Regions from separate parts of the Thioalkalivibrio sp. ALJ1 genome, predicted to be linked through region 1. Evidence: predicted binding sites of a transcription regulator. Region 1 holds the regulator's gene; each other region holds the start of a gene.
What was found. Region 1 encodes sigma-54, which starts transcription at its own class of promoters, with help from an activator protein. Its sites were predicted from a motif close to TGGCANGNTNCNTGCTT; they were not measured.

Region 1 (6,132 bases):
CAGGTCGTCGCCATCCTCGCCCACCAGTTTGCGGTCGGCGGCCGCGTGTTCACCATGCACAAAGCGCAGATCCAGACGGTTGCCCATCGCCTGGATCAGGCTTTCCACGGTGATGTCCCGGGCGATTCCGCCTTCCCCTAATGCCTCGTTCATGGCCTCCGGCGTGGGCCGGCCTCCCGCTGGTCGACGTATGGGTAGACCGTCTGCAAGGGCCTAGCCCTCGCTGAAGCGGCCCACGAGTTCCTGCTCCAGAGCCGACGCATCGCCGGCTCGGCGCAGGGCGGCAATCGTGTCCGGCTGGGACAGGCCGCGTGCGAGCTGGGCAAGCAGGTTGAGGTGATCGTTGGTCGCGGCTTCCGGGACGAGCAGGGCGATCAGGATATCGACCGGCTCGTGATCCATTGCGTCAAAGTCGACACCCTGCTTCAGGCGCAGCACGGCCACGCGCGGAGTCGCAAGATCGGGCAGCCGGCCGTGAGGGATGGCGACGCCATGCCCCAGGCCAGTGGAGCCCAGCTTCTCGCGGGCGGACAGGGCCTCGAAGATCGCGCTGCTGGCCGGCCCCTCGGCGTCACCGCCGGCGGCGAGGAGCTCCGCCAGTGTCTCGAGGGCCCGTTTCTGGCTGGAACACTCGGGCTCCAGACCTATGCGGTCGGCGGTGATCAGCTCGGCAATGGTCATGGATCAGGAGGCCTGCTCGCGGTTGCGCTGGGCACCCTCGGCGCGGTGGTGATCCTTGACCTTTTCCTTGTGCTTGATCAGCTGACGGTCAACCTTGTCGATCAGGCCGTCGATGGCTGCGTACATATCGTCGTGGGAGGCCTCGGCATGGATATGGTTACCGCTAACCTGGAGATTGGCCTCGGCCTTGTTGTGCTGACTCTGATTCTTCTCATGGGTCAGCACGACGTGGACGTCGATGACTTTGTCAAAGTGGCGCTCCAGCTTCGCGAACTTCTCGTTGACGTATTCGCGCAGGGCGTCGGTCAGGTCGACATGGTGGCCGGTCAGATTGATCTGCATGGTTGGGTCTCCTTGGGTTACTTGCTGCCGGTGGGCATGGAAGCCATCTGCCGACGTTCGCTGGATGAGGGGATATGCATGGCCTCACGGTATTTGGCCACGGTACGGCGTGCCACGTTAATGCCTCGATCCGAGAGGATCTGGGCGAGCCGGGCATCGCTCAGCGGCTTGTTCGCAGGCTCGTCGCCGATCAATTCCCGAATCATGGCACGGATGGCGGTGGCCGAACACTCACCGCCATCGTTGGTACCGACGTGGCTGGAAAAGAAGTACTTGAACTCGAAGACCCCGCGCGGGGTGTGCATGAATTTCTGTGTGGTCACGCGTGAGATGGTCGACTCGTGCATCTCCAGGATCTCGGCGATGTCGCGGAGGATCAGCGGCTGCATCGCAACCTCGCCATGTTCGAGAAAGCCCTGCTGGCGGAGCACGATCGCCTCGGCGACTCGGAGCAGGGTGTCGTTGCGACTGTGCAGGCTCTTGAGGAACCAGCGCGCTTCCTGCAGTTGATCGCGCATGAAGGCGCTGTCGCGGGCGTCCGAGACCTGACGCACCATGCCGGCATAGAGGTCGTTGATGCGGATGCGCGGGGCGATCTCCGGGTTCAGCTCCACTCTCCAGCCATCGACCGTGTGGCGCACATAGACATCCGGGACTACGTATTCCGAGGTGGCCGTACTGATCTGGGCGCCAGGACGCGGGTTCAGGGTGCGGATCAGATCCAGTGCGCGTGCCAGCTCGTCCGGGTCGCGTACGCCGGACTGGCTTTGCAGCGCCTTGTAGTCGCGCTTGCCCAGGCTGTCCATGCCGTGCTCCAGGATGGCGCGCGCGGCCTCCCGGGCCGGGGCATCCGGGGCGAGCTCGCGTAGCTGAATCTCCAGACATTCACGCAGGTTACGGGCGCCCACGCCCAGCGGGTCGCATTGCTGGATCCAGTGCAGCACGGCTTCGACCTCGTCGACCCCGACGGGTTCTTCCTCGCCACGGTTAATGGTCTCGGCCAGGGTCTCGAGGTCGCCTTCGAGATAGCCGTCAGGGCTGATCGCGTCAATCAAGGCCGCGCCGATGCGCTGGTCGCGCGGGGTCAGATGGCTCAGGTGCAGCTGCCACAGGAGGTGGTCCTGCAGGCCCTCGCCGCCGTCGTCGCTGGTGTTCTCCAGCGGGTCGCGGTCGTCCAGGCCCTTGGGGGCGGTCGGTGGCTCGTAGATGTCGTCCCAGCGGCTGTCGGTCGTCAGCTCCTCGGGGATGACGTCGTCGCTGGTGGTGGTGGCCTCCATGCGGTCGCCTTCCACCAGTTCGCCCTCTTGGTCGAGGCGCTCGGTATTCGGATCGGCGTCCTCGTCCTCCACCTGTTCGAGCATGGGGTTGCTCTCCAGCGCCTGCTGGATTTCCACCTGCAACTCAAGCGTGGACAACTGCAACAGACGGATCGCCTGCTGCAGTTGCGGGGTCATGGTGAGCGTCTGACCCAGCTGTAGATTGAGGCCGGGTTTCAGCATTGTGGTGTCGGGTCGAAGGTGACCATACGTGAAATCTTAAAGCCTGCCTCGTGGTTTGTGCACTGGCCGCGCGACGTGTGCGTCGGAATCACAGGCGGAAATTCTCGCCGAGATAGACTCGGCGAACCTGAGGGTCGGCGAGCAACTCGTCGGGTGTCCCGGCGGCCAGCAGGCGCCCCTCGCTAAGAATATAGGCCCTGTGGCAGATGCCGAGGGTCTCGCGGACGTTGTGATCGGAGATCAGTACCCCGATTCCGCGGCGGGCAAGGTGTTCGATGACGGCCTGGATGTCCCCCACCGAGATCGGATCCACCCCGGCAAAGGGTTCGTCCAGGCAGATGAATTGGGGATCGCCGGCCAGGGCGCGGGCGATCTCGGCCCGCCGACGTTCACCACCGGATAGCGAAATGCCGGGGCTGTGGCGCACGGTCTCTAGCTGGAACTCCTCGATCAGGGCGTCGCCGATGCGCCGGCGTTCATGGCGGTCCAGTCCGGGGCGAAGTTCCAGCACTGCCTGCAGGTTGTCCCAAACGCTCAGGCGTCGGAAGATCGAGGCCTCCTGCGGTAGATAGCCCAGGCCGGCGCGGGCCCGCACATGGATCGGGGCGCGGGTGATGTCGCGCTCGCCCAGGGTAATGCGTCCGGCGTTGGGGCGGATCAGTCCGACCAGGCTGTAGAAGCAGGTGGTCTTGCCCGCACCGTTCGGGCCCAGCAGGCCGACGACCTCGCCGGGAGCCAGATCGACGTCGACCTGGTCGAGGACGGTGCGCTTGCCATAGCGTTTGGTCAGTTCACGTCCGATCAGGCGGTCGTGGGGCGCGCCTGCGGTCGCCGGTTGGCTGGCAGTGGTGTTCATTCGTCGTCGCGCGGCTGGATGGTGATGCGCACGCGTTCGCTGTCACCGTCGCCGCGCTCGGCCTCGATCACGTCCGTTGCCAGGTCGTAGGTAATGCGTTTTCCGCGTGCCTCTTCGTTGGTCGTGATTACGTGCGCCTGATCGGTAAGGATCATGCGGTCCTCGTTCAGCAGGTAGTCGATGCGCAGGGCGGTGGCGATGCGCATTTCGCCGGTCTCGGGATCCGGGGACTCCAGGCGCGCGGGTTCCCCGTGGGCCTCCATTTCGTAGGGGCGGCGATCACGGGTACGTACGTAGACCTTGTCGGCCTCCAGGGTCATGTCGCCACGGATCACGACCACGTCGCCGGTGTAGGTCCCCAGGCCCTTGCGTTCGTCCATCTCCGCGCGGTCGGCCGTGATCTCGACCGGCAACGACGAGCCCGAGCCCTGCTGGGCCAACACCGGACTGGCCAGGAGAAACAGCAGCAGGAATCCCGCCCCGAAGATGGCCGGGAGGCGCTGCGGGCTACTCAGTCTCGGGGTCATGCGTGGAATCCTCCTCGCTCGTCTCGCTGTAGAGCGAGTACACGGCATGTAACAGCTCTATGGTATCCGCTTGCGAGTCCACGCGCAGGCCGGTCCCGCGTTGGAAGAGGCCTGGCTGATTCAGCGTCGAGAGTGCATCGGACGTGGCCACCATGGTGTCCGTGGCGACACGGACATCCCGCGAGTCGATGATGGTCTCCACGCGATCGCCGCGCGCCGGCTGAACGCCCTGGGTGGGGCCAACCAGGTCCAGGGTGGCGTCGGCAGGTTGGTGCAGGGCGGCGGGCGCGGTCCAGCGCCATTCGATGTCGCCTTCGGCAAACAGGTCAAGGTCCGGTTCGTCCACCCACTGCGGGCCGTCGCGGCCGAACTCGCGCAGGCGCGATCCGCGCAGGCGGTGGGTCAGCTCGCCGTCGTCGCCGGTCGCATGCAGCGTGAAGCCATCGATCTCCAGCGTGACCTCACCCTCGGGCGGAGCCAGTTCGGCCTGTGCCAGCGGGGTGGCGGCTAGTCCGACCAGGGCCGTGCACCCGATGAACAGATTGCGATACCGGGTGCTCATCCGTTCAGGTAGGTATCGAGCAATGCATCCAGCCGCCCCTGGGCCGCCAACAGGCCCTCGCAGGCCTCGCGTACCGCCCCGCGTCCGCCATGGGCCTCGGTGACCCACTGGGCGTGCTGGCGCACCAGTGGATGGGCATCCCCGACGGCAATTCCGAGTCCGACTCGCTGCATCGCTGGAAGATCAACGATGTCGTCGCCCATAAAGGCCGCCTCGGCGGGGGCGTGGCCGGTGCGCTGCAGAAGCTCGTGCAGGGCCTCTCCCTTGTCGCGTCGGCCCTGAATCAGGTGCTCTACGCCGAGGTCGCGCATGCGGTGCTCGACTACGCCTGAGATGCGCCCGGTCAGGATGGCGATCTCGATGCCGGCATCCAGGGCCAGGCGGATCCCATGGCCATCGCGACTGTTGAAAGCCTTGTACTGCTCGCCGGCGTCGCCCAGGAACAGGCTGCCGTCGGTGAGTACGCCGTCCACGTCCAGGATCAGCAGGCGTACGGCCTGCTGGCGCGTGGTCAGGGGCTCTGCGGCGCGATTCATCAGGCCACCCCGGCGCGCAGAAGGTCGTGCATGTTGATTACGCCAACCAGACGCTGGTCCTGGTCGGCCACGGGCAGGGCATTGATGCGTCGGCTTTCCATTGCCTCCAGGGCCTCTACCGCCAGCCAGCCGGGGCGCGCGGTATGGCCGCCGGCGGTCATGGCCTCGCCGATGGTCAGGCTGTCCAGGCTGTGCCCGGCGTCCAGGGTGCGGCGCAGGTCGCCGTCGGTGAACACGCCCCGGATGCGATCGTCATCGGTGACCACGATGACCAGGCCCAGGCCCTTGCGGGTGATCTCGAACAGGGCATCCTTGAGCGGGACGTCCGGGGTGACTCGCGGGATCGCGTTGCCGGTATGCATGATGTCGGTCACATGGACCAGCAGGCGTCGACCGAGGCGGCCGCCGGGGTGGGAGCGGGCAAAGTCGTTGGCGGTGAAGCCACGGGCGTCGAGCACCGCAACGGCCAGGGCGTCGCCCATCGCCAATGCCGCGGTGGTGCTGGAGGTCGGGGCCAGGCCCAGCGGGCAGGCCTCGCGATCTACGCTGACATCCAGGTGTACCGTGGCGTCGATGCTCAGGCGTGAGCCGGGGTTGCCGGTCATCGCGATTAGGGGGGCATCCAGGCGCCGGATCAGCGGCAGGATGGTGAGGAGTTCGTCGGTCTCGCCCGAGTTCGATAGCGCGATGACCACATCCTCGCGAGTGATCATGCCGAGATCGCCGTGACTGGCCTCGCCGGGGTGCACGAAGAAGGCCGGCGTCCCGGTGGAGGCCAGCGTTGCGGCTAGCTTGCTGCCGATGTGCCCGGACTTGCCCATGCCGGTGACGATCACGCGGCCCTTGCACGCGAGGATGTGGCGGCAGGCCTCGAGAAAGTGCTCGTCGATACGCCCGGTCAGGTTGCGCACGGCATCAGCCTCGTCGTTGAGGACGGCCAACGCGAGGTTGCGGGTGGTCTCGGGGTTGAAGTTCATACGGTTGCCGTAATTCCCAAATAGACAAGGTAGCTTGCGAAGGCGACGAGGAGAAGGGCGCCCTGCCAGCGCAGGATCTGCCCGCGGCGGCCCACGGCGATCAGGAACAGGGCGGCCGTCAAGGCCAACATGACCGGATAGTCGCGTGCAAG
Region 2 (6,132 bases), on a different contig from region 1:
GTAAGCGCTACTTCACGATCGGCGAAGTCGCGGAGCTGTGTCAGGTCAAGCCGCATGTTCTGCGTTACTGGGAACAGGAGTTCCCGATGCTGGAGCCGGTCAAGCGCCGCGGCAACCGACGCTACTACCAGCGTCAGGACGTGATCCTGATCCGTCAGATTCGGGCGCTGCTCTACGAGGAGGGCTACACCATCAACGGTGCGCGGCAGAAGCTCTCCGGTGATGAGGCCAAGGGCGATCGCCAGCAGGCCCAGCAAATCATCCAGGACACAATCTCTGAACTCGAATCCGTATTGCGGGTGCTGCGCGCCTGACGCTCGCTCCTGTCCGCGTTTGGAAAGGATTTTTTGAACCACAGAGGGCACGGAGTTCACGGGGAAGCCGTTAGGGTGTGATCGCGGATGAATGCCCTGCATGTCGGTATTTTCTTTAGCCGAGCGCCTTCACGCACGGGCTGGTTCCGCGCCAGTAAGGCTCACTTCTTCTTTGAATTCACTATCCATCAGAAACGGGCGGGTAGAACCCCTACCCGCTGCACGACGCGCCTTGTCTCGGAAAACAGGGGGCGCCAACGCGGACGTACGATTCAATCAGCGTCTCCTTGGCGCATTTCTCCGTGTACTCTGTGCTCTCTGTGGTGAAACAAACACCGAGCGCATGATGCCTATCGGCATGATTGCCTCATAGGCCGATAACTTCGCTATGGGGGCGATTGGCGCTTTCGTGAGGGGCGGGAATCCGCTATGATTCGCAGCTTCGGGGCGTGGCGCAGCCTGGTAGCGCATCTGCATGGGGTGCAGAGGGTCGCAGGTTCAAATCCTGCCGTCCCGACCAAAAAATAATGCCGGATCCGCCGCTTGGTCGATCCGGCTTTTTTGTGTCCGGGGATTGGTTCGGTACCATAGGCTCGATTGATTCGCGTCCCACGGCAACGGTGGCTTCAACGCGGGGCCATTCTGGTGGTGAGTGACGCGTCTCTCACTCCATGGAGCGGCGGCGTGCCTCGCGCTGATAGTGCAGCAGGGCGATGTTGGTTTGTCTCTCCAACCACTGTGTCATCCCTACGATCTCGAAACCGGCGTACTCGTGGCCGTCTCGGGTGCTGTTCCGGCGATTGGCCAGGCGCAGGTCGCCGGAAAGTCGTTCACTCACATCGGGAAGCAACAGGTTCGCGAAGGCAAGGGCCTCGCCGGTCTCGAGGGTATCCAGGATCGTGGTGGGAAGTTCGATGCACATACCCTGGCCGGAGAGATCGACGAGATCGCCGATGACTGGATCCTTCCAGTCCTTTGCACGCAGCTCGACCTGCGGCCGCTGGGACATGGGGATGTGGACCCGGAAGGTCTCGCGGCGTTGCAAATGCTGGAGTGTATCTGGGTAGGGGCAGGCATAGAGAGCCCCGTCTTCTTCGTGCTCAATGCGGGTGACCGGCGTCGTGAAGCGCACGGCGACTCCGCGCAAGGCGGCAAAGACGCGCAGGCTCATGCCGCTCTTCACGTGCTGATGGGCACGAGGCGGGTTCAGCTCGTCAAGAAAGAGTTCTTTGGCTTTGGGGTCGAGTCGGATCAGGGCAGATGTGTATAGCGGGCCGTCGGCGTCCAGGCGAACGCTGACCATCGTGAGTTTGTTATCCAGATCCTTCAGGATGCCGGCGATCCGGTCGGGTTTGTCGACCGTGTAGTCGGTTTCGTCCATGCGTCCGTGGAGTTAATAAAGTGTGAGGACGCAAGGTACTGGTGGATGTTCGGAAATGCCAGTACCGCGGCGAAAAAGATGCGTCAGGCTTGAGTAATTCGCCGCCCGCCGCGGCTATTGGGACGCGTTCGACCGTAGGGGTCGTAGGTCGCGGCAGGGCCGATTTCTTCCCCACGCAGGATTTGCATCGAAAGCTCAACACGCTGGCGGTCGCGCTCGATCAGGCGGGCATTTCCGTGGTTCAGGGTATTGCAGCGTTCGATGGACTGACGCAGGGCCTGCCAGTGGTCGTTTAGCACTGCACCATCCTCGAGCCGGGCCAGCAGGCGCGCCATGCCCTCGGGTGTAAAGGACTCGTGTTCGGCTTCGGCGATCTCGCGCTGTTGCCGCGTTTCGGTCTCGAGTTCCTGTAGCAGGCCCTGCTTGCTGGCGACCACGTCCTGCAACGTCTCGGGCGTGCGGGCCTGGACCGCACGGGTTTCCTGGATCAACGCCTCCTCCAGCTGATGGGCAAGCCGGATTGAGGTTTCCAGGGAGCGTTGCAGACGGTGGCGCGTGTCGGTTTTCATGGTGGGGTCCTGGCGTCGGATCAGCGCAGCAGGCGTTCGAGGTCAATCATGCGATCGGCCAGCTGTTCGTTGTCCATGGGGTAGTTGCCATTGGAGATCGCCTCGCGCAATTCGGCAACCCGTGCCGCGTCGAACGGAGCGTTTTCCCCGGCGCTGGAGGCCGAGCTCATGGCCTGGGCGGTGCCGGTCAATGTAAGCGAGTCGTCACCGGCCGCAGGGGCATTGCTGGGGCCCTGGGCGCTGTTTCCGGTGTCTTCGCGTCCTTTAACCGTGGAGCTTTGGCTGTCGGGGCGCAGACTGTTCGAATTGAGGCCCTTGATATCCATTGTGCCGTCCTGTCGTTGTAACTGTGCTGCAATTGTTTACGGCCGGGATGACTGAAACTGTAGCCCGAGCGCGACCGGTTTTGTAACCGTCTTCACAAACCGGTGTTTAAAGCGCGACCCGGACATGCCCGGAAGGCATGATCTCGCCCTCTACGATGCGCCCTGAAGAGGCATTCTTGACCCGAATGCGATCCCCCAGGGTACCGTTCTCCAGCGCTTCCCCTTGCATGCGGATGGCGATCGAGCCGTTCTCGGCCAGAATCGTCACCCGCTGACCGCGGCTCACGATTTCGCGCTGGGTGACATGCTGGGTGCCAATGATTTGTCCCGGTCGTATGCTGCGGCGGGTTTGTTGGCCGACCAGGTCGGATTTGTCTTCATGATAACTGCCGGCGTGCCGCGACGTCTCGATCCGCTGATAGCGGAGATCCCCGTTCGTGAGTGTGTGCTGACGCGGCAAGTTGCGGCTGGCTACCAACACTTCGGCGTAGCGCTCAACCGTGGCCGGGACGTACAGCTGCCAGGTCACCGGGCCCGCGCATTGGAGATGGACCGCGGTATTGCCATCACTTCGCCCGCCGGGTGGGAATCGAGCGTTCAGTCCATCGTGGCAATAGGCCAAACGCAAGCGGTTGTCGAGCTGGCCGATCTCGATGTTGATGTCGTTCGCGGCCGAGGCGTTTAGCTCTTGTAACAGGAATTGCTCGGCGGCTTGGCGAATCTCTCCGACGGGATGGATCTCCGCGGCGCCTGCGGCGCTTGGCAATATCAGAATAGCGATCAGGCCCAGCCAGCGGGGGGGCCTGATTCGGTGGTTATAGGTTGGCCACAGTGCCATTTTCGTTTCCTGTCCGCCCAGGGCGGAGGTGCGACGTCTTGTCCGGGGGCACAATGCCTCTGGCATGGCAAGAGGTATGCACGATTAATGCCAGGAAGAAATTGGGGTTCGGTTTAAGCCCGGGCCACAGCCGCCGTTATCCCGAGGAGACGGCGCAAGGCGGGGCCTGCGCGCCAGTATGAATGACAGGCCGGGGGCGCGCAGTGCAAACTCGGGCATAGATACCGGCCCGAGCGCAGGGTATTCGGTACAAGGAGAGCGGCACCATGAGTCAATTCATTGACGATGTGAATCAACGAACACAGTTGGTCGGGCAGAACCGGATGGAGCTGCTGCTATTCCACCTGGGCGGATCCCAGACATTTGGGATCAACGTGTTCAAGGTGCGCGAGGTCATCCCTTCGCCGCCCCTGCGCCAGATCCCGGGTTCGATGAGCGTAGTGCGGGGCGTGGCGACCCTGCGCGGCGGTACGGTTCCAATTATCGACCTGGCCCTCTCCATGGGCCTGCGAAGCGCCGCGGGTACGAGTGAAAGCGACTCCCAGAAGGTGGTGGTCACCGAATTTAACCGCTCTGTGCAGGGCTTTTGGGTATCGGCGGTGGATCGGATTGTCAACGTGAACTGGCAGGATGTGAAATCACCCCCGCGTGGTACCGGGCGCGAATCCTTCTTGGTCGCGGTGACCGAGATCAACAACAAGCTGGTAGAGATCATCGATGTCGAAAGGGTGCTTTCCATCGTGAATCCATTGCCAACCGAGGTCTCCGAATCCATTCGGCAAGAAGCTGTGTCACCAGAGGGGCGGAAGGTGTTAATCGTCGATGACTCGGTGGTGGCCCGCAAGCAGATCGAAAGCGCGATCAGGGGCTTGGGCTTTGAATACGTGGTCTTCAAGGATGGCCAGGAAGCGCTGGAGTTTCTGGAGCAGAAGGCCGAGGAAGGTCCGATCAGAGAACAGATCGAGCTGGTGATCTCGGATATCGAGATGCCGCGGATGGACGGCTATACCCTTACTGCCCGCATCCGGGATCATGCCGGGCTTAAGGATCTGAAGGTGCTGCTGCATTCCTCGCTTAGTGGCGAATTTAACACCGACATGGTCAAGCGTGCGGGTGCCGACGCCTTCTTGTCCAAGTTCAACCCGGACGAACTGGCGAGCGCGGTACTGGATCAGACCGGGCGTGATGGTCAGTGACACGGCGAAGCGGCAGTCGCTTGCCGGGTGGCGATGCAGGAGCGGTGCTGAATGGCCGGATCGGTGCGCACGCAGCGTTACGGGCTTGGATCCTGTCGTGCCGAGTGCTGGAAACCGTATACTGGAACCTGCTTAGTGATTTTGACCCGGACCGTGGAGCCGGGCGGCCCTGTCAAGGATTCGTCATCAGGATGCTCAATCATCATGGACTGCGCTCAGGGATGAACGGGTGATTGATTCCCGCGACTACGAGGAGTTCGCGCGTTTCCTGCAGGATTGCTGCGGTCTGGTGCTGGGCGATAGCCGGCAATACCTAGTGTCCAGCCGCTTGTCGCGCCTGCTCGACGAGTTTAGTTTCAAGAGCGTTCCTGAACTGTTGCATGCGATGCGCCAGGCGCCGAATCCGCGCCTGCGGACGCGTGTGATCGACGCGATGACGACGAACGAGACTTCCTGGTTTCGTGATGGTTTTCCGTTCGAGATCCTTCGCCATGTGTTGTTGCCTGAACTCGCTGCCAAGAACAGCAGTAACAAGGTCTGGTCATCGGGGTGTTCCAGTGGCCAGGAGGCCTACAGCATCTCCATGGTGGTCTCGGAGTGGGAGGAGTCCCGTCCAAGCCGCAAGGTGCCTGTTTCGATTCTGGGAACCGATCTTTCCGAGAAGATTGTCGAAGACGCTCGGCGCGCCATTTATGACGGACTGAGCATTGTGCGTGGCTTGAGTGAGAGTCGTCGAGCCCGCTTTTTCGAAACGGTTGCGGACGGGCACAAGGTCATCCCGGAGGTCCAGCGCCGTTGTCGCTTCCAGAAGCTCAACCTGATCGATAGCTATGCGGCGCTAGGCAAGTTCGACCTGGTGTTCTGTCGGAACGTGCTGATCTACTTCTCCGGCGAGACCAAGCGACAGGTTCTTGACGGTATTGCCCGGCAAATGAACCCAGGTGGCTATCTGTTTCTTGGCGCTTCCGAGACGGCGGGCCCCTATACGCAGTCTTTCGAGACGGTGCGGACCGAGTATGGCTCGGTCCTGCGGGTGAAGTCCTGATCGATCTCTGATACCGGGCTGTTGTGACCAAAAGGCCCGTGCAATGCGGGCTCCGGGTGAGGGACTGAATGGCTGGCCCTCTCCGCCTCCTCCTTGTACCTGACGTTTGTTCCCCTCCGATGGCATAGGCCTTGCATCTGCCTCCATACAAGGGAGCGCAATGGTTGCGTCTCCGTTTCGATGCGAGGGCCGCCAACGGCGGGCAGGACGGAAGCAGATGAGTCTCTCACTGGACAAGGCGATGGGGATTTTGCCGCAGGCGATCAACGTGCGTGCGCAACGCATGGAATTGCTGGCTTCCAACATCGCCAATGCGGACACCCCTAACTACAAGGCGCGGGATGTCGACTTTCGCTCGGTGCTGGAGTCCGCGGCCGGGAGCGGCAACGCCTTGCCCATGGTTCGCAGCCAGGCGGCACATCTCGACCCCAATGCAGGCGCTATGAACGGACAGGCTGAGGCG
Region 3 (6,132 bases), 420 kb from region 1:
CTTGATGAAGATCGGCCCCAGGTCCTCCAATGCCCGACGGATGCGCTCCCCGCGCGTGCCCTCGGTACGGCGGAACCAGTTCCAGGGGGCGAGATAGAGCAGGAAGCTAAGCGGGCGCAGCGGCTTCAGCGTAAACAGGATGACATCGAGGCGATAGCGCACCAGGACCCGCGCAATGGTCCACAGCCGCAAGCCCCGGTACAGCGCGCGGCGCATCAGGCCTTCCGGTCGTCGGGTTCGGAGGCGTCGGTTTCCAGCCGGCGCAGTCGGGCATCTAGGCGCGCAACCCCATCGCGCAAGTCGGCGACATCTTCGGCAAAGGCCTCGAAGGCCCCGCCCGCCGGCAGCCACTCGAGTTCGTCACGCAGATAGTCGGCGGTGTCCTCGGCGGAGCGCCGGCCCAGGTGGCGCAGGCTGTCGCGCGCCTGATCCAGCAGGTGGCGCAGTGGTCCGGCGGCCCCGGCGCCGGCAAAGCGCTCGAACAGGCCCTCCCAGTCGATCCCGGAGTCGCGCAGCGCGTGCTGCAGATCGGAGAGTACGGTGGCGTCGCCCGCGATAGTCAACCCGGAACGGTCGTCACGTGCCATCGCCGCGGCCAGCGACAGCGGCGAGCCCGAAAGTTGTACATCGACGGGTTCTTCGACACCGCCAATGACCTGCAGCCGGTCGGCGGCCCCGATCAGCGAAAGGGCCAGCCCCGGCGGTTCGATCACAATGGCGATTGCACGTCCCGCCAGACGCGCCCGGTCTTTCTCCGGGGCGCTGGCCAGGTGTTCGTTGAGCGTGGCCTCGATCAAGGCCGCGAACGGGCTGGGCAGGGCGAGGGGTTCGGTCATGATGAGGCCCGCATTTCCCTAGGGAAATACTGATGAATGTACACGCTCGCGCTCGAGTCGCTTTTGCGTGGGAACAAGGCGCGGTGACTGCCGTGCAGTCATTCTGCACAAAGGAGCCGCAACGCTGTGCGCGCGCAAAAGCGGCCGAGCCCCTGCTTTCAATGGTTTGTGGGGTTGGTACCCCAGGTTCCCCGATCCGGCGTTGCGCCCCGAATCCATCAGAAACGGGCGGGTAGAACCACTACCCGCTACGCGACGCGCCTTGTCTCGGAAAACCTGGGGTACCAACGCGAGTGTGTACATTAATCAGTGTTTCCCTAGAGTTTTGTGCCGCGATGCAGGGCGACGATGCCGCCGGTGAGGTTGTCGTACTCCACGCGCTCCAGGCCTGCATCTCGCATCATGCCGGCCAGGGTCTCCTGGTCCGGGTGCATGCGGATGGATTCGGCCAGGTAGCGGTAGCTGTCGGCATCGTTCGCGACCAGCTTGCCCATCATCGGCAGCATCTTGAACGAATAGACATCGTAGATCGGGCGCAGGAGCGCCACCGGCTGCGAGAATTCCAGCACCAGAACGCGTCCGCCCGGCTTGATGACCCGGCGCATCTCGGCCAGGGCGCGTCCCTTGCGGGTCACGTTGCGCAGGCCAAAGGCGATGGTCACGCGGTCGAAGTAGTCATCCGGATAGGGCAGCTGTTCCGCATCCGCCTGCACGAAGTCGAGGTTGCCCACATGGCCCTCGTCCAGCATGCGGTCGCGCCCGGCCTCCAGCATCGAGGCGTTGATGTCGCAGACTACGATCTGCCCCTTCGGCCCGACGCGCGGGGCAAAGGCGCCGGCCAGGTCGCCGGTGCCGCCCGCCAGGTCCAGGATCTTCATACCCGGGCGTACGCCGGTGCGTTCCAGCGTATAGCGCTTCCAGATGCGATGGACGCCCATCGACATCAGGTCGTTCATCACGTCATAGCGCGAGGCGACCGAGTGGAAGACCTCGCCGACCCGCGAGGCCTTCTCGGACTCGGGGACGGTCTGGTAGCCGAAGTGGGTCTTGCCAGGTTCTTCTTTCATCAACGTGCCGTTGTCAGTGCGTCTTGCGCTCGTGGCCGGCTTCTTTCAGCCGATCCAGGTAATCCTGCCACATACGCTCTTGCTCCGTGCCGAGCTTGTACAGGTAGTCCCAGTCGTAGATGCCGGTGTTGTGGCCGTCCGAGAAGACCAGTTTCACCGCATAGTTGCCGACCGGCTCGATCTCCGCGATGTTCACGTCTTCCTTGCCCACCTGTAGCACCTCCTGGCCTGGCCCGTGGCCTCGAACCTCGGCCGAGGGTGAGTACACGCGCAGGAATTCGCAGGGCAACTCGAAATGCGAGCCATCCGAATAGGCGATCTCCAGGATGCGCGACTTCTGATGCAGCTGGATATCGGTGGGTCGGTGCGTACTGCTCATGAGGCCTCCAGAGTCGACGGCGCGGGCGACGCCCGAACCGAATCAGTCAGCGCCCCGGGCACACGGATTTCTAGTGTGTCCCCAGAGGTGCCAGCATATGGTCCGCGAGGATACCAGCCTGTTGCGCTTGTCGCGGGATCTCCCCTGAACACGTTGGGGGGCGGACACAAAAAAAGCCGCCGCGGCCAGGGGCCGGGGCGGCTCGAGTGCCACGCGGCCCCGAGGGGCCGGAAGCGGTTGCCTTAGAGGCTGTAGTACATGTCGAACTCGATCGGATGGGTGGTCATGCGCATCTGCGTGACGTCTTCCATCTTCAGGTCGATGTAGGCATCGATCATGTCGTCGGTGAACACGCCACCCTGGGTCAGGAACTCGCGGTCCTGATTCAGGGCTTCCAGCGCCTGATCCAGCGAATGGCAGACCTGCGGAATGCCCTTCTCTTCTTCCGGCGGCAGGTCGTAGAGGTTCTTGTCCATCGCCTCGCCCGGGTGGATCTTGTTCTGGATGCCGTCCAGGCCAGCCATCAGCATCGCCGCGAAGGCGAGGTAGGGGTTGGCGGTGGAGTCCGGGAAGCGCAGCTCGATGCGGCGGCCCTTTGGATTCATCACGAACGGGATACGCAGCGACGCGGAGCGGTTGCGCGCGGAGTAGGCCAGCATGACCGGCGCTTCGAAGCCCGGCACCAGACGCTTGTAGCTGTTGGTGGACGGGTTGGTGAAGGCGTTCAGCGCACGGGCGTGCTTGATGATGCCGCCGATGTAGAACAGCGCGGTTTCCGACAGGCCACCGTAGAGATCGCCGGAGAACAGGTTCTTGCCGTCCTTGGACAGCGACTGGTGCACGTGCATGCCGGAGCCGTTGTCGCCGACGATCGGCTTGGGCATGAAGGTCGCGGTCTTGCCGTGGATGTGGGCCACGTTCTGAATCACGTACTTCAGGATCTGCACTTCGTCGGCCTTCTGGGTCAGGGTGGCTGCACCCACGCCAATCTCGCACTGGCCGGCGGTCGCCACCTCGTGGTGGTGCACCTCGGTCTCCAGACCCATCTCGGTCATCACTTCACACATGGTGGAGCGGATATCGTGCAGGCTGTCGACCGGCGGGACCGGGAAATAGCCGCCCTTCACGCCCGGGCGGTGGCCGATATTGCCGTCTTCGTAGACGCGTTCGGAGTTCCAGGAGGCCTCCTGAGAATCCACGCGGCAGTAGGAACCCGAGAGGCTGGAGCCCCACTTGACGTCGTCAAAGATGAAGAACTCGTTCTCCGGACCGAACAGCGCGGTATCGGCGATGCCGGTGCTCTGCAGATAGGCCTCGGCGCGGCGCGCCAGGGAACGCGGGCAGCGGTCGTAGCCCTGCATGGTGGCCGGCTCGACCACATCACAGCGGATGTTCATGGTCATGTCTTCGAAGAACGGATCGAGGACGGCCGATGAGGCATCCGGCATCAGGATCATGTCGGACTCGTTGATCCCCTTCCAGCCGGAGATCGAGGAGCCGTCGAACATCTTGCCCTCTTCGAAGGTTTCTTCTTCGATTTCGTGGGCCGGCACGGTCACATGCTGTTCCTTGCCCTTGGAGTCGGTAAAGCGGAAGTCGACGAAACGAACTTCCTTTTCCTTGATCTGGTTCAGCACGTCGGCTGCGGACATGGGGATCTCCTTGGTCTTCAGTATTGAGTCTTCAAAGGTGGCCGGGCGGCGCGACAAGGGCCTGCACGGCTTCGCGAATCATTATGCAGGCATCATGCCAGTCTTCCGGATTGGGCTGGTATGCCCGTTTGAGGCGCATTCAAGTGGGTCCGGCACCCCTCCAGTGCACCAATGTAGTGCCTTAGTTGCACTGTACTTGGGCATATGCCGTCGTGGCGCACTCAATGGGTGCATGGGCGATAGAGTAGCGTGACCTCGCCCAGCATGTCGCCTACCCGTGGATTCTGCTGGAGGCGCTCCGCCAATGCCTGGGCGCGCGCCTCCAGGTCCTCGGAGGCGGTTGCCCCGTCAAGGCGCAGCGTAACAGCGACGTGCACCCGCCCGCCCAGGTAATGCAGAGATACGTGCTCGACCGCCTCCAGCTCGGGGGCCTCCCCCCATGCCTCGCGCAGTGCCTCGACCAGGGTGGGGCGTAGCGGAAGTTCCGAGCTGCGCGCTTGTTCGGCATCGTTCTCCGGGTCCACATGCACGGTGATGTCGTTGATTCGGGTGTGTTGAGCGGTGACCGCCTGGAAGACGGCATCGGCAATTCGATGGCCCTCGGAGACCGAGATCATCGGGGCGACCTGGATGTGCACATCCGCGACCACATCGCTCCCATGGCGGCGGGTGCGCAGCATGTGTGCGTCCTTGACCCCCGGCACCTCCATGATGGTTCGGTGGATGCGCTCGACCTTCTCCGGTTCCAGCGCGGTGTCAATCAACTCCGCCGCGCTGCGCACGATCAGCCGCCCGGCGATGTGCAGGATGAACAGAGCCACGATCAGCGCGGCCAGGGCATCTGCCCACGGGAAGCCGGCCACGGCCGCGCCCACCCCGACCAGCACGAATAGCGACGAGATCGCGTCCGTGCGGTGGTGCCAGGCGTTGGCTTCCAGCATCCGCGAGTTCAGGCGCTTGGCGACCCGGTGGGTGTACTGGTAGAGCCCTTCCTTGGCTACAAGGGTGAGTGCCGCGAAGCCGATCGCGGCGGTCGCCGGCCCGGTCATTGCTTCGTGGCTTACCAGGCGGCTACCGGCGGCCCAGGCAATCGCCAGGCCGGCGAACGCAAGAAAGACGCCGACGATCACGGTCGCCAGGGTCTCGATGCGGGCGTGCCCATAGGGATGGTCCTGATCGGGGGAGGCGGCGGCCTTCCGTGCGGCGAACAGTACGACCCCGTCGGTGATCAGGTCCGAGAGCGTATGGACCCCGTCCGCGACCAGGGCTTGGGAGTTCAGCAGCCAGCCGCTTAGCAGCTGTGCGAGTGCCAGGAACGCGTTCACGACCGCACCCACCAGCGTGACCCGGCGCGTGTCGCGGTAACGCGTGCCGTTCTCGGCGGTCGTCTGCGGATGGGGTTGGGGCGTCGGCTCGCTCAGTTCGGCTCTCCCATGAGGGCGGGCATGCCCCAGTATGGGCGCGTCCTTGGCGTGAGCAAAACCGGTTGCCCCCGCGTTGGCGGTGGCCGCGGCCGAAGCCGGGCCGATATACTGTCGGCTTTGCCCTGACCCGGGATCCCGCATGTCGCAAGAACGCACGCCGTCCAGCAGCCCGACCTTCCAGGATCTGATCCGCCGCCTACAGGATTACTGGAACGATCATGGCTGCGTGGTCCTGCAGCCATACGACATGGAGATGGGCGCGGGGACCTTCCACCCGGCGACCTTCCTGCGCTCCATCGGTCCCGAGCCGTGGCGCGCGGCCTACGTGCAGCCGAGCCGTCGCCCCACCGATGGGCGCTATGGCGACAACCCCAACCGCCTCCAGCACTACTACCAGTTTCAGGTCCTCCTGAAGCCGTCGCCCCCCAACATCCAGGATCTCTACCTGGGTTCGCTGGAGGCGCTCGGGTTCGACACCCTGACCCACGACGTGCGCTTCGTCGAGGACAACTGGGAGTCCCCGACTCTCGGGGCCTGGGGTCTGGGCTGGGAGGTCTGGCTGAACGGCATGGAGGTCACCCAGTTCACCTACTTCCAGCAGGTCGGCGGGCTGGACTGCCACCCGGTCTCCGGCGAGATCACCTACGGCCTCGAACGCCTGGCGATGTACCTGCAGGGGGTCGAGAGTGTCTTTGATCTGGTCTGGACCATCGGTCCCGACGGTCGCGCGATCACCTATGGCGACGTCTATCACCAGAACGAGGTGGAGCAGTC

Region 2: the regulator sigma-54 is predicted to act here: its motif matches at 3,505-3,521, upstream of flgA (flagellar basal body P-ring formation chaperone FlgA).
Region 3: the regulator sigma-54 is predicted to act here: its motif matches at 4,018-4,034, upstream of glnA (glutamate--ammonia ligase).

Annotation. Positions count from the first base shown of each region.
Region 1 covers NZ_KN050684.1:1,258,822-1,264,953, forward strand. The annotation lists gene hprK (HPr(Ser) kinase/phosphatase) at 1-153, opposite strand, end outside; gene F462_RS08190 (PTS sugar transporter subunit IIA) at 214-681, opposite strand; gene hpf (ribosome hibernation-promoting factor, HPF/YfiA family) at 685-1,023, opposite strand; gene F462_RS08200 (RNA polymerase factor sigma-54) at 1,041-2,522, opposite strand; gene lptB (LPS export ABC transporter ATP-binding protein) at 2,611-3,378, opposite strand; gene lptA (lipopolysaccharide transport periplasmic protein LptA) at 3,375-3,905, opposite strand; gene lptC (LPS export ABC transporter periplasmic protein LptC) at 3,886-4,467, opposite strand; gene F462_RS08220 (KdsC family phosphatase) at 4,464-5,003, opposite strand; gene F462_RS08225 (KpsF/GutQ family sugar-phosphate isomerase) at 5,003-5,980, opposite strand; gene F462_RS08230 (calcium/sodium antiporter) at 5,977-6,132, opposite strand, start outside.
Region 2 covers NZ_JQIW01000003.1:157,498-163,629, forward strand. The annotation lists gene F462_RS00640 (MerR family transcriptional regulator) at 1-314, shown strand, start outside; tRNA gene F462_RS00645 (tRNA-Pro) at 758-834, shown strand; gene F462_RS00650 (flagellar brake protein) at 979-1,695, opposite strand; gene F462_RS00655 (flagella synthesis protein FlgN) at 1,779-2,264, opposite strand; gene flgM (flagellar biosynthesis anti-sigma factor FlgM) at 2,285-2,590, opposite strand; gene flgA (flagellar basal body P-ring formation chaperone FlgA) at 2,697-3,428, opposite strand; gene F462_RS00670 (chemotaxis protein CheV) at 3,695-4,624, shown strand; gene F462_RS00675 (CheR family methyltransferase) at 4,854-5,669, shown strand; gene flgB (flagellar basal body rod protein FlgB) at 5,887-6,132, shown strand, end outside.
Region 3 covers NZ_KN050684.1:843,045-849,176, forward strand. The annotation lists gene ubiB (ubiquinone biosynthesis regulatory protein kinase UbiB) at 1-216, opposite strand, end outside; gene F462_RS06265 (ubiquinone biosynthesis accessory factor UbiJ) at 216-836, opposite strand; gene ubiE (bifunctional demethylmenaquinone methyltransferase/2-methoxy-6-polyprenyl-1,4-benzoquinol methylase UbiE) at 1,154-1,903, opposite strand; gene F462_RS06275 (gamma-butyrobetaine hydroxylase family protein) at 1,917-2,282, opposite strand; gene glnA (glutamate--ammonia ligase) at 2,525-3,934, opposite strand; gene F462_RS06285 (cation diffusion facilitator family transporter) at 4,156-5,499, opposite strand; gene glyQ (glycine--tRNA ligase subunit alpha) at 5,498-6,132, shown strand, end outside.